Linked DNA regions of Blastochloris tepida. The protein of the gene in region 1 binds, or shares a complex with, the protein of each later gene. Links are inferred from orthologs where the notes say so. Each region holds a gene or a part of one and is shown in the gene's direction. Other genes may lie near its edges. The genes, in order: BLTE_RS06395 and dnaN.

Region 1 (9,868 bases):
GCAGACGCCACCCAACGGCTCCCGGCAGCGAGGCGCTTTCATCGCCGGCGGGTCGGGTTGCCGGTGGCAAGCCGAGAGGGCTTCCGGCCAATTTCTGGTTTCGGGCTTCGCCGCGCGCCCCTCGAAGAAGCCCCCCACCCCCGACCCCTCCCCACCGCTCGCGAAGCTCGCGGGGGGAGGGGAGAAAAAGGCGCGTCTTCTCCCCTCCCCCCATGAACGCAGTGAATGGTGGGGAGGGGTCGGGGGTGGGGGGTGCGCAGAATACCCCGACGCCCGTCGTCCAGAGCATTCTCCGCAAAACCGGGCACCGGTTTTGCGAAAGAGAATTCGACAAACCAAAGACTTAGAGCGTCCGATCTGATGCAGTCAGATCGGACGCTCCAAACAGAAAGTGCCCGGGCAGACCCCACCCGAACGCTCCCGGCGGCGAGGCGCCTTCATCCCAGGCGGGTCGGGTTGCCGGTGGCAAATATTTGATTTCGGATGAGAAAATCAGCGAGAGACCGCGGCCCGACGCGTCAGCGTCTGGGGCGGCTGGTCTGAAGCGGGAGAAACCGGCGGCTGGAATCAAAGGAGGCCGGCCGGGTGTCGCACGCAAGGAGGCCTCTCGCGCACGGCCCGGCCGGCCAGACCCCACGGACCCAGGAGATGCGGCGGACCTGAGCATTCCGTAGGGTTATCGCTGGAGAGCTGCAGGCATTCGCCACGTCCGGGTGGCCTGCGAAGACTCTCGTCGTTGGGGAAACTACCCCAACGCGTGCGGGAATCAATGGCAATACGCCGCGCTGGCGCAGCGCGTCGGAAACTACGTAAAAGTTTAAGGTTACGCCTGCGCCCTCAGGCTGCATCCGCCTCGACGCGGTTCCGCCCGCCGCGCTTGGCCCGGTAGAGCGCCTCGTCCGCCCGTTTCAGGATGGCGTCGGCCCCGTCCGACGACCCCTGCCGGGCCGCGATTCCGATCGAGATCGTCACGTCGAGATGGCGGGTGCCCTTGTGGATGGCAAAGGGCTCGGCGGCGATCTGGCGGCGGATGCGCTCGGCCACCGCCTCGGCGGCGGCGAGGTCGGTTTCCGGCATCACCACCACGAATTCCTCGCCGCCATAGCGGCAGGCCAGATCGATGCCGCGGATGCAGCGCTTGAGCCTGAGCGCGAACTCGCGCAGCACGTCGTCGCCGGCGTCGTGGCCCCAGGTGTCGTTGACGCTCTTGAAGTGGTCGATATCGATCAGCAGCAGCGACACCGGCTTGCCGCGGGCGGTGGCCTGCTCGATCACCGCCCCGAGGTGGCTGCCGAGATAGTGGCGATTGTGCAGGCCGGTCAGCGCATCGCTGATGGCAAGCTCCAGCGAATGCTGGACATTGTCCCGCAAGCGACTGGCATAGCGGCGCTTTCGCACCTGGGTGCGCACCCGCGCCAGCAGCTCCTGGCGATCGATCGGCCGCACCAGATAGTCGTTCACCCCAAGGTCGAGCCCGCGCAGCAGCCGCTCATTGTCCTCGGCCTCGACCAGCAGCAGCAACGGCACGTGGCGGGTGCGGTCGAGCGACCTGAGCTGGCTGCACAGCCTGAGCCCGTCCACGCCGTCGAGTCCCAGGCTCACCATCACCAGATCGAAACCGCCCTCGGCGGCGCGGAACAGCGCCCGCTGGGCGTCGGATTCGATCTCGACCGACTGCTCATGGCCCAACGCGGCGGCGATGCGCCGGGCCGCGTCGGGGCGATCCTCCACCACCAGCACCCGCCCGCCGACGCCGCTCTCGATCACCGCCTCGGCCAGCGGATCGGCAAAAGACGCGGCAAAAGGATCGGAGAGGGAGCCGGCCAAGGACCCCGCAAGACCGATGTCGCGGGTCGAGACCGCGCGAATCCGCAATTCGTCCAGCGCCATCTTCAGCCGCACCAGCGAGCGCACCCGCGTCAAGAGCGCGATGTCCTCGACCGGCTTGGTGAGGAAGTCGTCGGCCCCGGCTTCGAGCCCCCGCACCCGGTCGGCGGCGCCGCTGAGCGCGGTGATCATGATCACCGGAATATGATGGGTGAGCGGGTTCGACTTGAGGCGGCGGCAGACTTCGAACCCGTCCATGCCGGGCATCATCACGTCGAGCAGCACGATGTCGCACTGGGCGCGGGCGCAGATTTCCAGCGCCTCGGGTCCGCTTTCGGCGGTCAGCACGTCGAAATAGTCGGCGTTGAGCCGCGCTTCCAGCAGCTTCACGTTCGTCGCAACATCGTCGACGACCAGAACCCGCGCCGTCATGGAAAGCCTCAGGCCTCCCCGACGAAATGGCGGACCGTCTCGATGAACTTGGCGATCGAGATCGGCTTGGACAGATAGGCCTCGCAGCCGCCGTTGCGGATGCGCTCCTCGTCGCCCTTCATGGCGAAGGCGGTGACCGCGACCACCGGGATCGACTTGAGCTTGGGGTCGTCCTTGATCCATTTTGTGACATCGAGCCCGGAGACCTCGGGCAGTTGGATGTCCATCAGGATCAGGTCGGGCATGTGCTGACGGGCGAGATCGACCGCGTCGATCCCCTTGCGCGTCATCAGGGTGGCATAGCCGTGCGCTTCCAGCAGGTCGTGGAAGAGCTTCATATTGAGCTCGTTGTCCTCGACGATGAGCACGGTTTTCGGCATGATCACTACTCCGGGTCGCCCTGTAGACCTTGAGCCCCGGGTTCGCCGTGTCGCGGGGCAGCGGCACGGGGAGAGCCTACCCCTGCAGTCTAAAGGTCGAACTGTTACGGAAAGGCAAATGGATCCCTTCCGTTCTCGTGCCAAGTCGATCGATCGCACCAGGTCGATGGATCGAACAAGGTCGATGGATCGCACCAGGTCGATGGATCGCGCGGCAGCCGAAGGAATTGCGGCGACCGCGCTCGGCGTCGTCGCCGGCGATCCGCAGCGGCTCGGCCTGTTCATGGCGCTGAGCGGCCTCGGGCCGGAGACGCTGCGCGCCGCCGCGGCCGAGCCCGCCTTCCTGCTCGCCGTGCTGGACTTCGTGATCGGCGATGATGACCTGGTGATGGCGGTCGCCCGCGCCGCCGAGATCGCCCCGGAACGCGTGGTCGCCGCCCGCGACATCCTCGCCGGCCCGACACCGGGCTGAGCCGGCGCTTGGCCGCGCGATGTCCGCCTTCTGCCGCGACTGCCTCGCCTCGGCGCCCGAGACGGCGAACCGCTGCCCGCACTGCGGCTCGCCGCGCCTTGCGCGCCACCCCGAGCTCGATGCCCTGGCCATCGCCCATGTCGATTGCGACGCCTTCTATGCGTCTGTCGAGAAGCGCGACAATCCCGCCCTCGCCGACCGGCCGGTGATCATCGGCGGCGGCCGGCGCGGCGTGGTGGCCACCGCCTGCTACATCGCCCGCACCTATGGCGTGAAGTCGGCCATGCCGATGTTCCAGGCGCTGAAGCTGTGCCCCGAGGCGGTCGTGCTCAGGCCCGACATGGCCAAGTATGCCCGGGTCGGCCGCGAGGTGCGCGCCCGCATGCTGGCGCTGACGCCGCTGGTCGAGCCGCTGTCGATCGACGAGGCCTTCCTCGACCTGCACGGCACCGAGACGCTGCACGGCATGAGCCCGGCGCGTGTGCTCGCCGGCTTCGCCGCCGCGGTCGAGCGCGAGGTCGGCATCACCGTGTCGGTGGGCCTCGCGCCCAACAAGTTCCTGGCCAAGATCGCCTCCGACCTCGACAAGCCGCGCGGCTTCTCGGTGATCGGCGCAGCCGAGGCCGAGCGCTTCCTTTACGGCAAGCCGGTGTCGATCATCTGGGGCGTCGGCAAGGTGGCGGCCGAGCGCCTCGCCGCCGACGGCTTCCGAACGGTCGGCGATCTCGCCGCCGCCGACGAGACGCTGCTGGCCCACCGCTATGGCGCGGAGGGGTTGCGCCTCGCCCGGCTCGCCCGCGGCCGCGACGACCGGCCGGTGGTGGCCGAGCACGAGACCAAGAGCATCTCGGCCGAGACCACGTTCGAGGCCGACATCGCCGACCGCGACGAACTGGAACCGGTGCTGTGGCGCCTGTCGGAGAAGGTGGCGGCGCGGATGAAGGCCGCCGGCTTCGGCGGCCATACTGTGACGCTCAAGCTGAAAAGCGCCGATTTCCGCCTGCGGACCCGCGCCCGCACCTTGCCGCACCCGACCCGCCTCGCCCACCGCATCTTCGATGCCGGCCGCGACCTCCTGGCGCGCGAGGCGGACGGCACCCGCTTCCGCCTGATCGGCATCGGCGTCTCCGACCTCTGCGACATCGCCGAGGCCGATCCGGCCGACCTCGTCGATGCGTCGGGGCCGCGCACCGCCGCCATGGAGACGGCGGTGGACGCCCTGCGGGCGAAATTCGGCGCCGGGGCGGTGGAGCGCGGCATCGTGTTCGGCACCGGCCGGCCGCGGCGGTGAAGGGCAATCCACGATGGGGAATGCCCGAGCCGGCCCCCGGAAACCGCCTTACCCCGCCCGGCGCGGCGTATAGACGTAGGACGGGCCGCGGCGGCGGGTCACCACCCGCGTCTGCGACGAGCCGATCAGCACCACGGTGCGCATATCGGCGCGCTCGGCCGAGGCGCCGCCGAGCGGCACGATCTCGATCTGCTCCCCCGGCTCGCTGACCGCGCGGGCGAACACCACCGGCGTCGCCGGGTGTCGCACCCCGAGCAGCAGGCCGAACGCCCGCTCGAGCTGCCAGGGCCGGGCCCGCGACAGCGGATTGTAGAGCGCGATGGCGAAATCGGCCTCCGCCGCCAGCACCAGCCGCCGCTGGATCAGATCCCATGGCTTGAGATTGTCGGACAGATTGATGGCGCAGAAATCATGGCCGAGCGGCGCGCCCACCCGCGCCGCCGCCGCCAGCATGGCGGTGATGCCGGGCAGCACCTCGACCTCGACGGCCCGCCACGCCGCCTCCCCGGTCTCGATCGCCTCGAACACCGCCGCCGCCATCGCGAACACGCCGGGATCGCCCGACGACACGATGACCACGCTGCGGCCGGCCTCGGCGAGCCGCAGCGCATGGCGGGCGCGGTCGATCTCCTCGCGATTGTCGGAGGCGTGGCGCGTCTGGCCCGGCCGCTCCGGCACCCGCGCGAGATAGGGGCCATAGCCGACGAGGTCGGTGGCCTGCTCCAGCGCCGCCGTCACCTCCGGCGTCACCAGCCGCGCCGCGCCCGGCCCGAGCCCGGCGATGACCAGACGTCCGCTCACGGCCGGCGCCCCTGCCCCGGCACCAGCACCATCGAGAAATAGGGCGCCTCGTCGTCATCCTTGTCCGAAAGCGGCATCACCGTCTGCGCGGCCATGGTGCCGTATTCGACATAGAGCGCGCGCTCCAGGAAGCCGGCAATCTCCAGCGCCCGGCGCACCTTGCCGAGGTTGCGGCCGAGCTTCATCACCACCAGCGCATCGGCGATCTCGATCTGGGAGATCAGCGTGCCCTCCTCCAGCGTCGCCGGCAGGACGACCAGCACGTCGTCGCCATAGGTCATCGGCTCGCCGGCCGCGGTCCAGCAGCCGGACATGCCGGGAATGCCGGGCACCACCTCGACCCTCACGCGCTCGCGCAGGCGGCTGTAGAGGTGCATGAAGGAGCCGTAGAGGAACGGATCGCCCTCGCACAGCACCACCACGTCGTGCCCCGACTTGGCCTGCGCCAGGAGGTCGTCGGCCGCCTTCTCGTAGAACGGCCGCAGTGCGTCATTGTAGGCCGGATCGTCGGCCGGGATCTCGGTGGTGACCGGGTATTCCAGGGCGATCTCGGTGCAGCCCGGCGCCAGCAGGCCCTCGACGATGGTGCGGGCGACGCCGGGGCGGCCGGGCTTGCGGAAATAGGCGATCACCTTCGCCTCGCGCACCAGCCGCGCCGCCTTGACGCTCATCAGCTCGGGATCGCCCGGGCCGAGCCCGACGCCATGGATGGTTCCGGTCATTGTCTTGCCTTTCCTCGCCGCGCGATATCGACCGCGCCGGCGCGCCTATTCCCTGTCGCAGGCCACGGCGTTGACGGCGGCGGCCGTCATCGCGCTGCCGCCGCGCCGGCCGCGCACCACCACCGCCGGCACCCGGCCCTGGTCCAGCAGCGCCTCCTTCGATTCGGCGGCGCCGACGAAGCCCACCGGCATGCCGATCACCGCCGCCGGCGGGTCGATTCCGGGCTCGTCCAGCATCTCCAGCAAGCGGAACAGCGCGGTCGGCGCATTGCCGATCGCCACCACCGCACCGCCGAGATTCGGCCGCCACAGCTCCAGCGCCGCGGCGCTGCGGGTGGTGCCGAGCTCCTCGGCGAGCCCCGGCACCCGCGGATCGCCGAGCGTGCAGATCACCGGGTTGCGGGCCGGCAGCCGCGAGCGGGTGATGCCTTCGGCCACCATGCGCGCGTCGCACAGAATCGGCGCCCCAGCCTGCAGCGCCGCCCTGGCGCTGGCGGCGAAGCCGCGCGCGAACACGATGTCGTCGGCGACCTCCACCATGCCGCAGGCATGGATGACGCGCACCGCCACCCGTTCCTCGTCGGCATCGAAGCGGCCGAGCCGCGCCTCGGCGCGGATGATGGAAAACGAGCGGACGTAGATCGCCGCTCCGTCCTTCTCATAGTCGTATGTCATCGGAGCCTTTCGACAGGACGGCGGCGCCCGCGTCAACCGGGTTCTGCCCCGGGCCGCGTGCAGCAATCGCAACGGAACATGCCCCATCGGCCGGCAAATCTGGTAACTGGAACGCTGACTCTGTCAATCTGCCGTGACGTTGTGGTGCGATGACGCCGCGCCCCGCGCCGGCTGGTTGCGAAAGGATCGAGGTTTCATGTCCGCCCGTGTGCTCATGCTGCAGGGAACCGGCTCCGATGTCGGCAAGTCCCTGCTGGTCGCCGGACTTGCCCGCCTGTTCTCGCGCCGCGGCCTCCGGGTGCGGCCGTTCAAGCCGCAGAACATGTCCAACAATGCCGCGGTGACCGAGGACGGCGGCGAGATCGGCCGCTCCCAGGCGCTGCAGGCCCGCGCCGCCCGCGCCGCCTCCTCGGTGCATATGAACCCGGTCCTGCTCAAGCCGCAGGGCGAGACCGGCGCCCAGATCGTCGTCCAGGGCAAGGTGTGGGGCGAGACCAAGGCCCGCGACTATCAGGCCGCCAAGAAGACGCTGCTGCCCTATGTGCTCGACAGCTTCGCCAAGCTGCGGGAGGACAGCGACCTCGTGCTGGTCGAGGGCGCGGGTGCGGCCGCCGAGGTCAATCTGCGCGCCGACGACATCGCCAATATGGGCTTCGCCCGCGCCGTCGGCGTGCCGGTGGTGCTGGTCGGCGACATCGACCGCGGCGGCGTCATCGCCAGCCTCGTCGGCACCCGCACCGTGCTGGGGCCGGAGGACGGCCGCTGCATCAAGGGCTTCATCGTCAACAAGATGCGCGGCGACCCGCTGCTGTTCGCCGACGGCATGGCGTTCATCGCCGCCCGCACCGGCTGGTCGTCGCTCGGGCTGGTGCCGTTCTTCGAGCAGGCCTACCGGCTGCCGGCCGAGGATGCGCTGGCGCTTTTGGGTTCGGCCGAGCCGGGCCGCACCCGCGCCGCCTGGATCACCGCCGGCCCCCTCGCCTCCATCGAGCCGCCGGCCGAGGTCACGTCGTCCAACCGCATCAAGGTGGCGGTGCCGCTCCTGCCGCACATCTCCAATTTCGACGACCTCGACCCGCTCAAGCTCGAGCCGGCGGTCGAGCTGGTGCTGCTGCGCGACGGCGCGCCGCTGCCGGCCGACGCCGATCTGGTGATTCTGCCCGGCTCCAAGGCGGTGATCGCCGACCTCGCGGTGCTGCGCGCCTCGGGCTGGGACGCCGACCTGATCGCCCATGCCCGCCGCGGCGGGCGCATCCTGGGGGTGTGCGGCGGCTACCAGATGCTGGGCCGCACGGTCGCCGACCCGGACGGGCTGGAGGGCACGCCCGGCACCGCCCCCGGCCTCGGCCTGCTCGACGTCGAGACCGTGCTGCATCCCGACAAGGCGCTGGAGGCGGTGCAGGGCGAGACGGTCGCGGACGGCGTGCCGTTCCACGGCTATGAGATGCATGTCGGCCGCACCGGCGGCCCGGCGACCGAACGGCCGCTGGTGCGCCTCGCCGATGGCCGCCTCGACGGCGCGGTGTCGCAGGACGGCCGCATCGCCGGCTGCTATGTCCATGGCCTGTTCACCGACGACCGCCAGCGCGCGGCGTGGCTCGCCCGCCTCGGCGCCGGATCAAGCCCGCTCGACTATGAGGCGTGCATCGATGAGACGCTCGACGCTTTGGCCGACCATCTCGCCGCCCACCTCGACGTCGACGCCCTGTTCAGCCTCGCGCGATGAGGCCGAGCTCGCCGGCGAAGGCCTCGATCTCGTCCCAATCGGTGTATTCGATCCGGCTGGTGCCGTCGGTCGGGCCGTCGGTCATCCACATGATGAATCGGATCAAGTGGCGGTCGAGCCAGCCGTAGCGCGGATAGTCGAGCACGCCCGGAAAGGCCCGCGCCACGGCGGGGGCCAGCCGGTGGCGGGCGATCAGCTTGCGCAGGTAGGGATTGTCCTGCGCCGTGCGGCGGTTGGGCTTGCGCGCGGTGAGGCAGACGCTGGCCAGCGCCAGCGGCGGCGGCGACGGCAGGGCGCGGTAGGTGTCGAGGAAGGTCGAGGCCTCCTCCAGGTGGCGGCCGTAGCGAACCGCGGCGACCAGCACCACCAGAGCCGCCGGCGCGACCTCGCCGGGCGTCGGCATCGGCGGGGCGAGGCGCCGGCATTCGACGGCGCGCCCGTCCGCGCGCAAGCGCTGGGCGACGTGCATCGCGATGCGCACGGCCTGCCCGTCGCGGCTCGCCGCGAACACCCGGATCGGCGGTTCGGTCGCGTCCGTCATCACATCCTTCCCCCCAACACCCCTCCGCCCAGAATGCCGAGCCCGAGCGCCAGCGCCGCCACCAGCACCCCGGCGCCGGCATAGGCCACCCGGTAGAGGCGCAGCGCCCGCCGCACGTCGTCGGCGCTCGCCGCGGCGCGGCCGTCGCCCATCCAGGCGTCCTCGACCACCACGCCGCCATAGGAGCGCGGCCCGGCGAGCCGCAGCCCCAGCGCGCCGGCCATCGCCGCCTCCGGCCAGCCGGCATTGGGCGAGCGGTGCCGGCCGGAATCGCGCCGCACCGCCGCGAGCGCCCCCGCCGCCGACGCCCCCGGCACCACGGCGGCGGCGGCGATGAACAGCAGCGCGGTCAGCCGCGAGGCCGGCAGATTGACCAGATCGTCGAGCCGCGCCGCCGCCCAGCCGAAGGCACGATGGCGCTCGGTCCGGTGGCCGATCATCGAGTCGGCGGTGTTGATCGCCTTGTAGGCGATCATCCCCGGCAGGCCGGCGACGAGGAACCACACCGCCGGGGCGGTGACGCCATCGGAGGCGTTCTCGGCCAGGCTCTCGATGGCGGCCCGGCACACCGCCGGCTCGTCCAGCGTCTCGGGATCGCGCCCGACGATCATCGACACCGCCCGCCGGCCGCCCGCCAGCCCCTCGGCTGCGAGCGCGCGGGGCACCGCGGCGACGTGCCGGTCGAGACTGCCGGTGGCGATGAGGGTCGCGACCGCGATCAGCATCACGGCGAAGCCGGCGGGCCCGCCCCATGCTGCCAGACCCTCGATCGCCATACCGGCTGCGAGCGAAACCGCAACCAGACTCAAAATCGTGACAATCCCGGCCAACCGCCGGACCGGAAACGAGAAATCGCTCCAGTTCAGACTCCGGTCGAAGATGGCGATCAGCGCGCCGATCCAGGAAACCGGATGGCCGATTGCGCGGAACAGGGCGCCGGGATAGGCGATGGCCGCCTCGATCGCCAGCGCCAGCGTCAGGATCAGCAATCGGTCGGTCGG
Region 2 (9,723 bases), 520 kb from region 1 along the record:
AATCTACGAGCTCGGCGGCCCGGAGGTGAAGACGTTCGAGGAGCTGCTGCGGATGGTGCTCGACATCACCGGCCGCAAGCGGCTGCTGGTGCCGCTGCCCTTCCCGGTGGCCTATCTGCAGGCGCTGGTGATGCAGTATCTGCCGAGCCCGCTGCTCACCCCCGATCAGGTGACGCTGCTGAAGAGCCACAACATCGTCTCGCACGCGGCGATCCAGAGCGGCCACACGCTGGAAGGGCTCGGGATCACCCCCACCGCGCTGATGAGCGTGCTGCCCAACTATCTCAGCCGCTTCCGCCGCGAGGGCCAATTCTCGGAACCGCCGCCGGTGTGAGGGACAAAGCATCTCCCGCAAACGTGGCTACCGGCTTTGCGGAAGAAAATGTGACACACGAGAAACTTGGAGCGCCGATCTGATGCGGTCGGATCGTATGACGCCCTAGCCGGCGCGCGGGCGGGAGACCACCAGCCGCAGCGAGCCGTCGAAGCGGGGCTGCGTGCGCAGGTGACCGTGGCGGCGGTCCCAGGTGCCCTCGGCGAGGGCGCGCCGCAGCCGCTCGATGCTGCGGGCGGTCTCGTCCTCGTCGATGAAGCTCCAGGCCGAGCAGGCTTGGCGCGCTGCAGCCTCCAGGAACCGTTCCGGCCGGCCGTAATAGGCCTCGTTGAAGCCGTCATGGCAGAGGAGGGGGATCGGCACCGGCCGCACCTCGGTGATGCCGCCGAGCGCGGCGGCGATGCGGCGCAGCGACGGGTAGCGCCGCGCCTCGGTCTCGAGCACCGCCGGCGCATAGTCGGCGAGCCAGAAGCGCGTCACGAGATCGGGGTCGCAGGTGAGCACCACCGCCGGGCCGCGGGTCACCCGCCGCATCTCGGACAGGCCCGCCTCCAGATCATGCCATTGATGGACGGTGAAGGTGGCCATCGCGGCGGCGAAGCTGCGGTCGGCGAAGGGCAGGCGCTCGGCACAGGCGGCGATCGCCGCCGGCAACGCGGCCGGGCGCTGCGTCCGCATCGCCGCCGACGGCTCGACCGCGACCACCGCGCGGTCGTGCGGCTCGTAGGATCCGGCACCGGCCCCGACATTGAGCACGCTCTCCGCCGGACCGAGCGCCGCGGCGATGAGGGCGGCGATCTGCGGCTCCGGCTGGCGGAAGGCGGCGTAGCCTGAGCCGATCGCCCCATAATCGGTGTCGCCGGCACTGCCGTCGCGGCGGCCGGCGACTGTCGCCTCCGCCGCGCTCATCCGATCAGCCACAAACCGAGCAGGCCCAGCGTGCCGGCGGCGATGCGGTAATAGGCGAAGGGCGCGAAGCCGTGCCGGGCGACGAAGTCGAGCAGCGTCTTGACCACCAGCACCGCCGCGCAGAACGCCGCGACGAAGCCGACCAGGATCAAGAGGCCGTCGTCGGCGCTGAGCACCGACCAGTTCTTATAGAGGTCGTAGGTGAAGGCGCCGGCCATGGTCGGCAGCGCCAGGAAGAAGGAGAATTCGGCGGCTGCGCGCTTGTCCACCCCCATCAGCATGGCGCCGACGATGGTGGCGCCCGAGCGCGACACGCCGGGGATCATCGCCACGGTCTGACAGCAGCCGATGCCGAAACACATCAGCGGCGTCAGCCGCATGGCGTCAAAGTGGCGCTGGGGCAGCCGCAGCCGGTCGACGATCAGAAGCACCACGCCGCCGAGGATCAAGGTGATGCAGACCAAAGCCGGTGTTTCGAACAGCACACGCTTGATGAAACCGTGGGCAAGTACGCCGATGACTGCGGCCGGCAGGAAACCGACAACAATTCCGATGACGAACCGTCGTGCTTGAGGATCTGTCGGCAGGCGGATGGCGACATCGACAAAGCGGGTGGAGTAGACAACCAGGATTGCCAGGATGGCGCCAAGTTGGATCAAGACTTCGAACGTCTTTCCCGATGACTCGAAGCCGAGAAAGTGGCCGACCAGCAGGAGGTGACCGGTCGACGATACGGGAATGAATTCGGTTAAACCTTCGATGAGTCCAAGGAAGGTGGCCTCGATCAAATCGCCGAGTGTCATATTATCCCCCGATGCCGAAGGAATCAGCGTGCGCCGCACGGCACTTCGGCAAGGCTTCTTTCCACGAGAGCAGGCTTTACTGCAAGCGCTTGGCCGAAAGCTCCATACTGAAACGGCTATGGCGCCGTTGACGCTACCGGGGACGGCGGTTATAGAGCCGCGACGCGAGTTGCGGCCCGGTGAGCCGGCGAACCGAAAACGTCGCTCAAGCCCTCCGCAGAAGCTGACAGCAGGCGCGGCGTCGGACCGCACCCAGACTTACAGGATTCAGGCCATGGCCAACACCAGTTCCGCCAAGAAAGCGGCCCGCAAGATCGCCCGCCGGACCGCCATCAACAAGATGCGCCGCACCCGGGTGCGCACCGCGGTGCGCAAGGTCGAAGACGCCCTCGCCAAGGGCGATGCGACGGCCGCCGCCGCCGCGCTCAAGCTCGCCGAGCCGGAGATCATGCGTTCGGTCGGCAAGGGCATCCTCCACCGCAACACCGCGTCGCGCAAAGTCTCGCGCCTGACCAAGCGGGTGAAGAAGATCGCCGACTGAGGCGGGGCGCCGGGGCGCCAGCTGCGCCGCCTCTGCCCGCCCGCGGCGGGCGATGGCAGGCGGACCGGCCCCGCGACACAAATGGTTCAAGGATGGAATCCGGCACTTGTCACCAAGTGCCGGATTTCTGCTATTCTGGCTTGAAATTTCTATGACGCCGCACGCAGGGGGATGAAATTCATCCGGCGACCCCACTTTTCACGATGGCGGATCCGATTCGGTCATCCGGAACCATACGTAAATTTCCCATTGACTCAATTTTCCGGTTTGGGGGGCGCAGGGGCCGCTTGGCAGGCTTTGGCCGTCGGTCTCGCCGCTCAGATTTTCTCCTGAATAATCAATTGTTTGGACCCTAAGCGGCGGCGGGGCCGGGATTCTCGATCGGTTCCAAACGGGCCGAACGGGCCGATTTCGGGATTGTGGGCGAGTGTTGCAACGGCGACGCCCAGCCAAGATTCCGGCAGAATCCTCAGAGATTTGCCGGCTGACCTTTGCCCCCCGCGCCGTGCTTTTGTTTCGGCACCGATCCGGCCGCGCGCCGCAGCCGGGTTGGACGCGAGTTGCGAAGGCCGGGATGCGTGTTAAGACTCCGTTCACCTGCGGGGGTCATCCCCAGGTAAGTCTGTTCGTTCAGAGTTATTTTTAGTTGGAGCTGCGGAGAGCATGACCATGCAAGGGTTTCCCAAACGGACCCCGATCTTGGTCTAGTTATCCAGCAGTCGATATACTTGCGAACTTGTTTTGGGGGCCAGCCGGCGTCCTGTCGGCGGGTGGCGTAACAAGTATCGACATTCCAAGTAAGAAGAGCTGCGCGTTGTTGCAGCCGAGGGACAGCTATGTCTGGAATTGCACCGAACGGAGAGTGCCGGGGTCACACTGGCCCGCGATCTCCGATTGACCGCGCGCCTCGGCCCTGTGGGTCGGGGATCAAGCCCGATGCCGTCTCTGCCGCTGATGTCCGGGGACCGAACGGCCCTCGGGTCGGGGCGGTGCCGGCAGCGGCACGCGCGGTCCCATTCCCGGGCGCACCCAGCGTGCGCTGAACGCGACTTCCGGCAACGAAACCGACGTGTCTCCTGCCTGGCGGGGCAGAGGGGCATGACGATTGCGACCATCGACGAAAAGCGGAGCGGCGGATGTTGAAGAGCGAAGGTCTGGAGACCGGTTTTTTCCCGGGCCACAAATCGGTACGGAGCGCCCAGCCTGCGTTTGCGCGGACGTCGACGCGGTTTGACACCCAGTTCGACTCGCAAATGGCGGCGGCCTCGTGGGATCGCGTGCGCTCCCGGCTGAAGTCGACGCTGGGCGAGGAGGTCTATGCGAGCTGGTTCGCCTGCATGCAGCTCGATGCGGTGGCCGGCGAGGGCGTGCGCCTGTCGGTGCCCACGCGCTTCCTGAAGAGCTGGATCCAGACCCATTATGCCGAGCCGCTCGACGCCTTCTGGCGCGAGGAGATGCCGAGCCTGAAGCAGGTGGATCTGGTGGTCCGCTCGGCGGTGGCGCGGCTGCCGGCCCGCCCGGCGGCGGTCGAGCCGGCGCCTGCGGCGGCGCCCGCGCTGCCGGCCGGCACGCGGCCGCGGCCGATGCCGATCGTCGACACCCCGTTCGCCAATGTCGAGGGGCTGCCGGCCTCGCCGCTCGATCCGCGCCTGACCTTCGAGACCTTCATGGTCGGGCGCTCGAACACGCTGGCCCACGCCGCGGCGCAGGAGATCGCCGAGTCGCGTGCCGGCGAGAGCATCCGCTTCAATCCGCTCTATGTTCATGCCGCGGTCGGGCTCGGCAAGACCCACCTGCTGCAGGCGATCGCGTGGCGGGCGAGCCGGCTCGGTCGGCGCGTGCTGTATCTTACGGCAGAGAAGTTCATGTTCGGCTTCGTGGCGGCGCTGAAGAACCAGACGGCGCTGGCCTTCAAGGAGGCGCTGCGCGGCATCGATCTTCTGATCATCGACGACCTGCAGTTCCTGCAGGGCAAGTCGGTGCAGCAGGAATTCTGCCACACGCTCAATGCCTTGATCGATTCCGGCCGGCCCGTGGTGATCGCTGCCGACCGGCCGCCGGGCGAGCTTGAGAGCCTGGACGAGCGGGTGCGCTCGCGCCTTGCCGGCGGCCTGTCGGTCGAGATCGGCCCGCTGGAGGAGGAGCTGCGCCGCGCCATCCTGGCGGCGCGCATCGGCCAGATCCGCACCAAGCATCCCGGCTTCGAGGTGCCCGCCGAGGTGGTCGACTATGTCGCCGCCCAGGTGACCGCCAATGGCCGCGACCTCGACGGCGCCCTCAACCGGCTGCTCGCCCACAACACGCTGACGAGCTGCCCGGTGACGCTGGAGATGGCCGAGCACGCCATCCGCGACCTCGTGCGGCATACCGATACCAAGCGGGTGCGGATCGAGGACATCATCCGCCTCGTCGCCGAGCACTCCGGCATTTCCAAGCAGGACATCCTGTCCTCGCGCCGCACCGCCAATGTCGTGCTGCCGCGGCAGGTGGCCATGTATCTGGCGAAGACGCTGACCCTGCGTTCGCTGCCGGAGATCGGCCGCAGGTTCGGCGGGCGCGACCACACCACGGTGCTGCACGCGGTCCGCAAGATCGAGGAGAAGGTCAAGACCGACCGGGCGTTCGCCGACGAGGTCGAGCTTCTCAAGCGGCGCATCCTCGACTAGAGGGATCGCTCCGGCGCATCCTGGCCGGGTGCCGATTGGCGGAAGGGCCTTCGCATTGCTGCGAATCCTGCGCTAAAGTCCCTGTTCCCGGCCCGGGTGGCCGGGGGGAGGGCCGCTCGGCCTCAGCCCGTCTGCGTCTTCCGGAGCTTTCCGCCGCGCGGCCTCGCGCCGCCGGCAGTCGAGGTGTCGTCAATGCGTACCATCGTCGAGCGGGCCGACCTCGCCAAATCGCTTGGCCACGTCCACCGCGTGGTGGAGAAGCGCAACACCATTCCCATTCTCGCCAACGTGCTGCTGCGCGCCGACGGCACGCGGCTGGAGCTGAAGGCGACCGACCTCGACCTGGAGGTGGTGGAGTCGATCGCCGCCGACGTGAAGCTCGCGGGCGCCACCACCGTGCCGGCGCACATGTTCCATGACATCGTGCGCAAGCTGCCGGAGGGGGCCGAGATCTCGCTGGAGGCCGACACGGCCAAGGGCACGCTGGTGATCCGCGCCGGCCGCGCCCGCTTCCAGCTCCAGACCCTGCCGGAATCCGACTTTCCCGACCTCACGGCCGGCGAGTTCGGCCACCGCTTCACGCTGAGCGCGGCCGACCTCAAGCGGCTGCTCGACAAGACCCAGTTCGCGATCTCGACCGAGGAGACGCGCTACTATCTGAACGGCATCTATCTGCACACCATCTCCGGCCCCGAGGGCGAGATGCTGCGGGCGGTCGCCACCGACGGCCACCGTCTGGCCCAGGTCGAGTTCGCCGCCCCCGCCGGCGCCACCGGCATGCCGGGGGTGATCGTGCCGCGCAAGACCGTGGCCGAGGTGCAGCGCCTGCTGGAGGACGGCTCGACCGAGGTGCAGATCGAGCTCTCGACCGCCAAGATCCGCTTCGCCTTCGGCGACACCGTGCTGACCTCGAAGCTGATCGACGGCACCTTCCCCGATTACGCGCGGGTCATCCCGGTCGCCAACGACAAGACGCTGCTGGTCGACAAGGCGGATTTCGCCGCCGCCGTCGATCGCGTCTCGACCGTGTCGAGCGAGCGCGGCCGCGCGGTCAAGCTCGCGCTGTCGGAAGGCAAGCTGGTGCTGACCGTCACCAATCCGGACTCCGGGTCGGCCACCGAGGAGATCGAGGCCGACTATGCCGCCGATCCGCTCGAGATCGGCTTCAACTCGCGCTATCTCCTGGAGATCACCGGCCAGCTCGAAGGCGACGATGCCGAGCTCAAGCTGGCCGATCCCGGCTCGCCGACGCTGCTGCGCGACAAGGACAGCCGCGGCGCGCTCTATGTGCTGATGCCGATGCGGGTGTGAGACGAACTCCGGCCGATCAGGCCGGAGTTTCGTATCCCGGTCGCCGAAAAATCCCTTCCAGATCAAGTGTTTTTCGGCGAGACCGTTTCCGGTATCCCGAAGGGATCAACCGGAAACCGTATGAGACGGCGCCGGGCGATCAGGCTCGGACTGGCCACGGGCCGGGACCGGCGCGCGGCCGTGACCACGCATGATGACGTTACCCGAATCTCCCTGGCCTTCGCGCCGCGCCGCGCGGGTGCGGCGGCTGTCGCTGGTCAATTTCCGCTCCTGGCGGCGCGCGGTGCTCGATCCCGGCGACGCGCCGGTGGTGCTGGTCGGCCCCAATGGTGCGGGCAAGACCAACCTGATCGAGGCGATCTCGTTTCTCGCGCCCGGCCGCGGCCTGCGCCGCGCTACGCTGGAGGAGGTGGCCCGCGACGACGATGCCGCCGGTAGCGGTTACGATCATGACGGCAGCGGCGGTAACGGCGGCGTCTCGGGCGAGGGCGGCGACCCCGGCAACGGATCTTGGGCCGTGTCGGCCGAGATCGAGGGTCATGTCGGGCCGGTGGTGCTCGGCACCGGCATCAACCCGTCTGATCCGACCGCCCCGGTGCGCAGCCGCGATTGCCGGATCGACCGCGTGCCGGTCGGCTCCGCCGCGGCCTTCGCCGAGCATCTCGCCATCGCCTGGCTGATTCCGCAGATGGACGGGCTGTTCCTCGGCCCGGCCGCCGAGCGGCGCCGGTTTCTCGACCGGCTGGTGCTGGCGGTCGATCCCGCCCACGGCGCGCGCGTCAATGCGCTGGAGCGGGCGCTGCGCTCGCGCAACCGCCTGCTGGAGCAGGGGGGAGGGGACGCGCGCTGGCTCGATGCCGTCGAGCACGAGGTGGCCGAGGTGGCGGTGGCGGTGGCGGCGGCACGCGCCGAGACGGTGCGGCGGCTTGCCGCCGAGATCCTCGCCGGCCGCGACGATGCCGGGCCGTTTCCGTGGGCGGGCCTGCGCATCGAAGGCTGGCTGGAGCGGGCGGTGGGCGACACGCCGGCGCTGGCGCTGGAGGATCTCTACCGCGCCCGCCTCGCCGAGGGCCGCGCCCGCGACCGCGCCGCCGGCCGCACGCTGGACGGGCCGCACCGCTCCGACCTCGTGGTGATCTTCGGCCCCAAGGGGGTGCCGGCCGACCGCGCCTCGACCGGCGAGCAGAAGGCGCTGCTGGTCGGCCTCGTGCTGGCGCATGTGCGGCTGGTGGGGGCGATGACCGGCATGCTGCCGGTGCTGCTGCTCGACGAGATCGCCGCCCATTTCGACCCCGATCGCCGGGCCGCGCTCTATGACACGCTGATGCGGCTCGGCGTGCAGAGCTGGATGACCGGCACCGACCTTGCGGCCTTCGCGGCGCTGGGCACCCGCGCGGTGCGCTTCGCGGTCGAGCCCGGCCGGCTGACGCGGCTGGATTGAACAGACGTATCCGGACCAACCTCACCCCAGCGGTTTCCGGCGGCGAGGCGGTTTCATCGCCGGCGGGTCGGCTCTTCCGGTGGCAGACTGAGACCAACGGCCCCAGACGCTGACGCGTGGGGCCGTTGACTCTTGCGGATTTTCTTTCGGGAAACCAAAGATTTCTCGAAAATCCGCGACCGGAACCAACGGCCCGCGTTCGCGGCCGTTGGCATGAGACGGCCCCCCCGCGAGCTTCTGGTTTCCAGCCTCGCTACGCACCCCTGTTCAACCGGGAAGATGGTCGACAGTTTGGACCGGGAGGATGGTCGACAGGTCTGGGTTGGGGTTTGCGGTTTGTTCCGCCGGCTCGCGGAGCCCCGGACGGGGCGGAGCGAAGCGGCGGAACAAACCGCGGCGATCGATCAGGCCGATGTCGTGCGCGCAGAAGCGCACCACATGGTCGCCCGTCTCGAGCTCCTCGAGGCCGAGCAGCTCGCCCGCGAAGGCTTCGCCGATGAAGACGTGCTCGCCCTTCCACTTGATGTCGCCGGCCGGCCGCACCCGGCGCACCTGATGATCGGCGTCGTACCAGGGGTCCTCGACGGTCTCCGGCATCGCCCGCGGGGATGCGACGTAGAGATCGGCCGGGGGATGCTGCGCGATTGCCTCGTGCGGCCGCTCCTCGTTGTAGTGCCGGCGGAACGCATCGAGATCGTGTCCCGTGGCGTGGTGTAGCTGGCGTCTTGGCCACCGTCGTCCCCCGGTTGGACCGGGCTGGTCAGCTTGCCAGTGATGGCAGTCCGACGATGGGATCATCGCCGAGCGGGGCGATCGTTTCCAGCGTCATGTAGCGCGCCCGCTGGACGGCCCATTCGTCGTTTTGCTCCAAGAGGATAGCGCCGACCAAGCGGGTGATGGCATCCTCGTTGGGGAAGATGCCGACGACGTCGGTGCGTCGGTTGATCTCGCCATTGAGTCGCTCAAGTGGGTTTGTGCTGTGCAGCTTAACGCGGTGCTGGGCGGGAAACGTCATGTAGGCCAGGACGTCGGTCTCGGCTTCGTCCATCAGGGCGGCGAGTTTGTGCACCTTGGGCGCAGCTGATCGGCAACGCGCCGCCACTGGGCCCGGGCGGCCTCGGCGTCCTCCTGGGCGAAAGCGGTGGCGACGAAGGCCGACACCGCCCGCCGGCCCTGGCGTTCGGCGTGGGCCAGAAGCGTGCGCATGAAGTGCACCCGGCAGCGCTGCCAGGTGGTGGCCAGCACCCGCGTCACCGCCGCCTTGATGCCTTCATGAGCGTCCGAGATGACCAGCTTGACGCCGCGCAGGCCGCGCCGCGTCAGCTTGCGCAGGAAGCTGGTCCAGAACGGCTCGGCCTCCGAGCAGCCGATGTCCATGCCCAGCACCTCGCGCCGGCCTTCGGCGTTGACGCCCACGGCGATGATCACCGCCACCGAGACGATCCGCCCGCTTTGGCGCACCTTCACATAGGTCGCGTCGATCCACAGATAGGGCCACTCGCCCTCGATCGGCCGCTCCAGGAAGGCCTTGACCTTGCCGTCGATCTCCTCGACCAGCCGGGAAACTTGGCTCTTCGAGATGCCGCTCATGCCGAGCGCCTTGACCAGGTCGTCGACCGAGCGGGTCGAGATGCCCTGGACGTAGGCTTCCTGGATGACGGCGGTCAGCGCCTTCTCGGCCAGCCGGCGCGGCTCCAGGAAGCTCGGAAAGTAGGAGC

What was found.
Region 2: the proteins of BLTE_RS06395 (region 1) and dnaN are in contact, whole or in part, in a solved structure (PDB 1OK7), measured with the Escherichia coli proteins. The link is inferred for Blastochloris tepida from one-to-one orthologs.

Annotation. Positions count from the first base shown.
Region 1 is NZ_AP018907.1:1,381,435-1,391,302, reverse strand. The notes cover bases 2,287-5,266. They hold BLTE_RS06395 (DNA polymerase IV), read left to right. Parts: upstream 2,287-3,130; coding sequence 3,131-4,402; downstream 4,403-5,266. Other genes in these bases: BLTE_RS06385 (precorrin-2 C(20)-methyltransferase), read right to left, coding at 5,200-5,266; cobJ (precorrin-3B C(17)-methyltransferase), read right to left, coding at 4,451-5,203; BLTE_RS06400 (DUF3572 domain-containing protein), read left to right, coding at 2,824-3,111; BLTE_RS06405 (response regulator), read right to left, coding at 2,287-2,639. Outside these bases: BLTE_RS06410 (PleD family two-component system response regulator), read right to left, coding at 838-2,259; more of BLTE_RS06405, read right to left, coding at 2,268-2,286; more of BLTE_RS06385, read right to left, coding at 5,267-5,925; BLTE_RS06380 (precorrin-8X methylmutase), read right to left, coding at 5,971-6,600; BLTE_RS06375 (cobyric acid synthase), read left to right, coding at 6,797-8,326; BLTE_RS06370 (flavodoxin domain-containing protein), read right to left, coding at 8,310-8,867; adenosylcobinamide-phosphate synthase CbiB, read right to left, coding at 8,867-9,868. UniProt on the Escherichia coli protein: Poorly processive, error-prone DNA polymerase involved in translesion repair and untargeted mutagenesis. Copies undamaged DNA at stalled replication forks, which arise in vivo from mismatched or misaligned primer ends.
Region 2 is NZ_AP018907.1:860,010-869,732, forward strand. The notes cover bases 4,670-7,504. They hold dnaN (DNA polymerase III subunit beta), read left to right. Parts: upstream 4,670-5,445; coding sequence 5,446-6,564; downstream 6,565-7,504. Other genes in these bases: dnaA (chromosomal replication initiator protein DnaA), read left to right, coding at 4,670-5,253; BLTE_RS03915 (DNA replication/repair protein RecF), read left to right, coding at 6,755-7,504. In the rest of the region: BLTE_RS03885 (complex I NDUFA9 subunit family protein), read left to right, coding at 1-334; BLTE_RS03890 (class I SAM-dependent methyltransferase), read right to left, coding at 440-1,243; BLTE_RS03895 (undecaprenyl-diphosphate phosphatase), read right to left, coding at 1,240-2,046; rpsT (30S ribosomal protein S20), read left to right, coding at 2,321-2,587; more of dnaA, read left to right, coding at 3,841-4,669; more of BLTE_RS03915, read left to right, coding at 7,505-8,005; BLTE_RS03920 (hypothetical protein), read right to left, coding at 8,273-8,602. UniProt on the Escherichia coli protein: Confers DNA tethering and processivity to DNA polymerases and other proteins. Acts as a clamp, forming a ring around DNA (a reaction catalyzed by the clamp-loading complex) which diffuses in an ATP-independent manner freely and bidirectionally along dsDNA.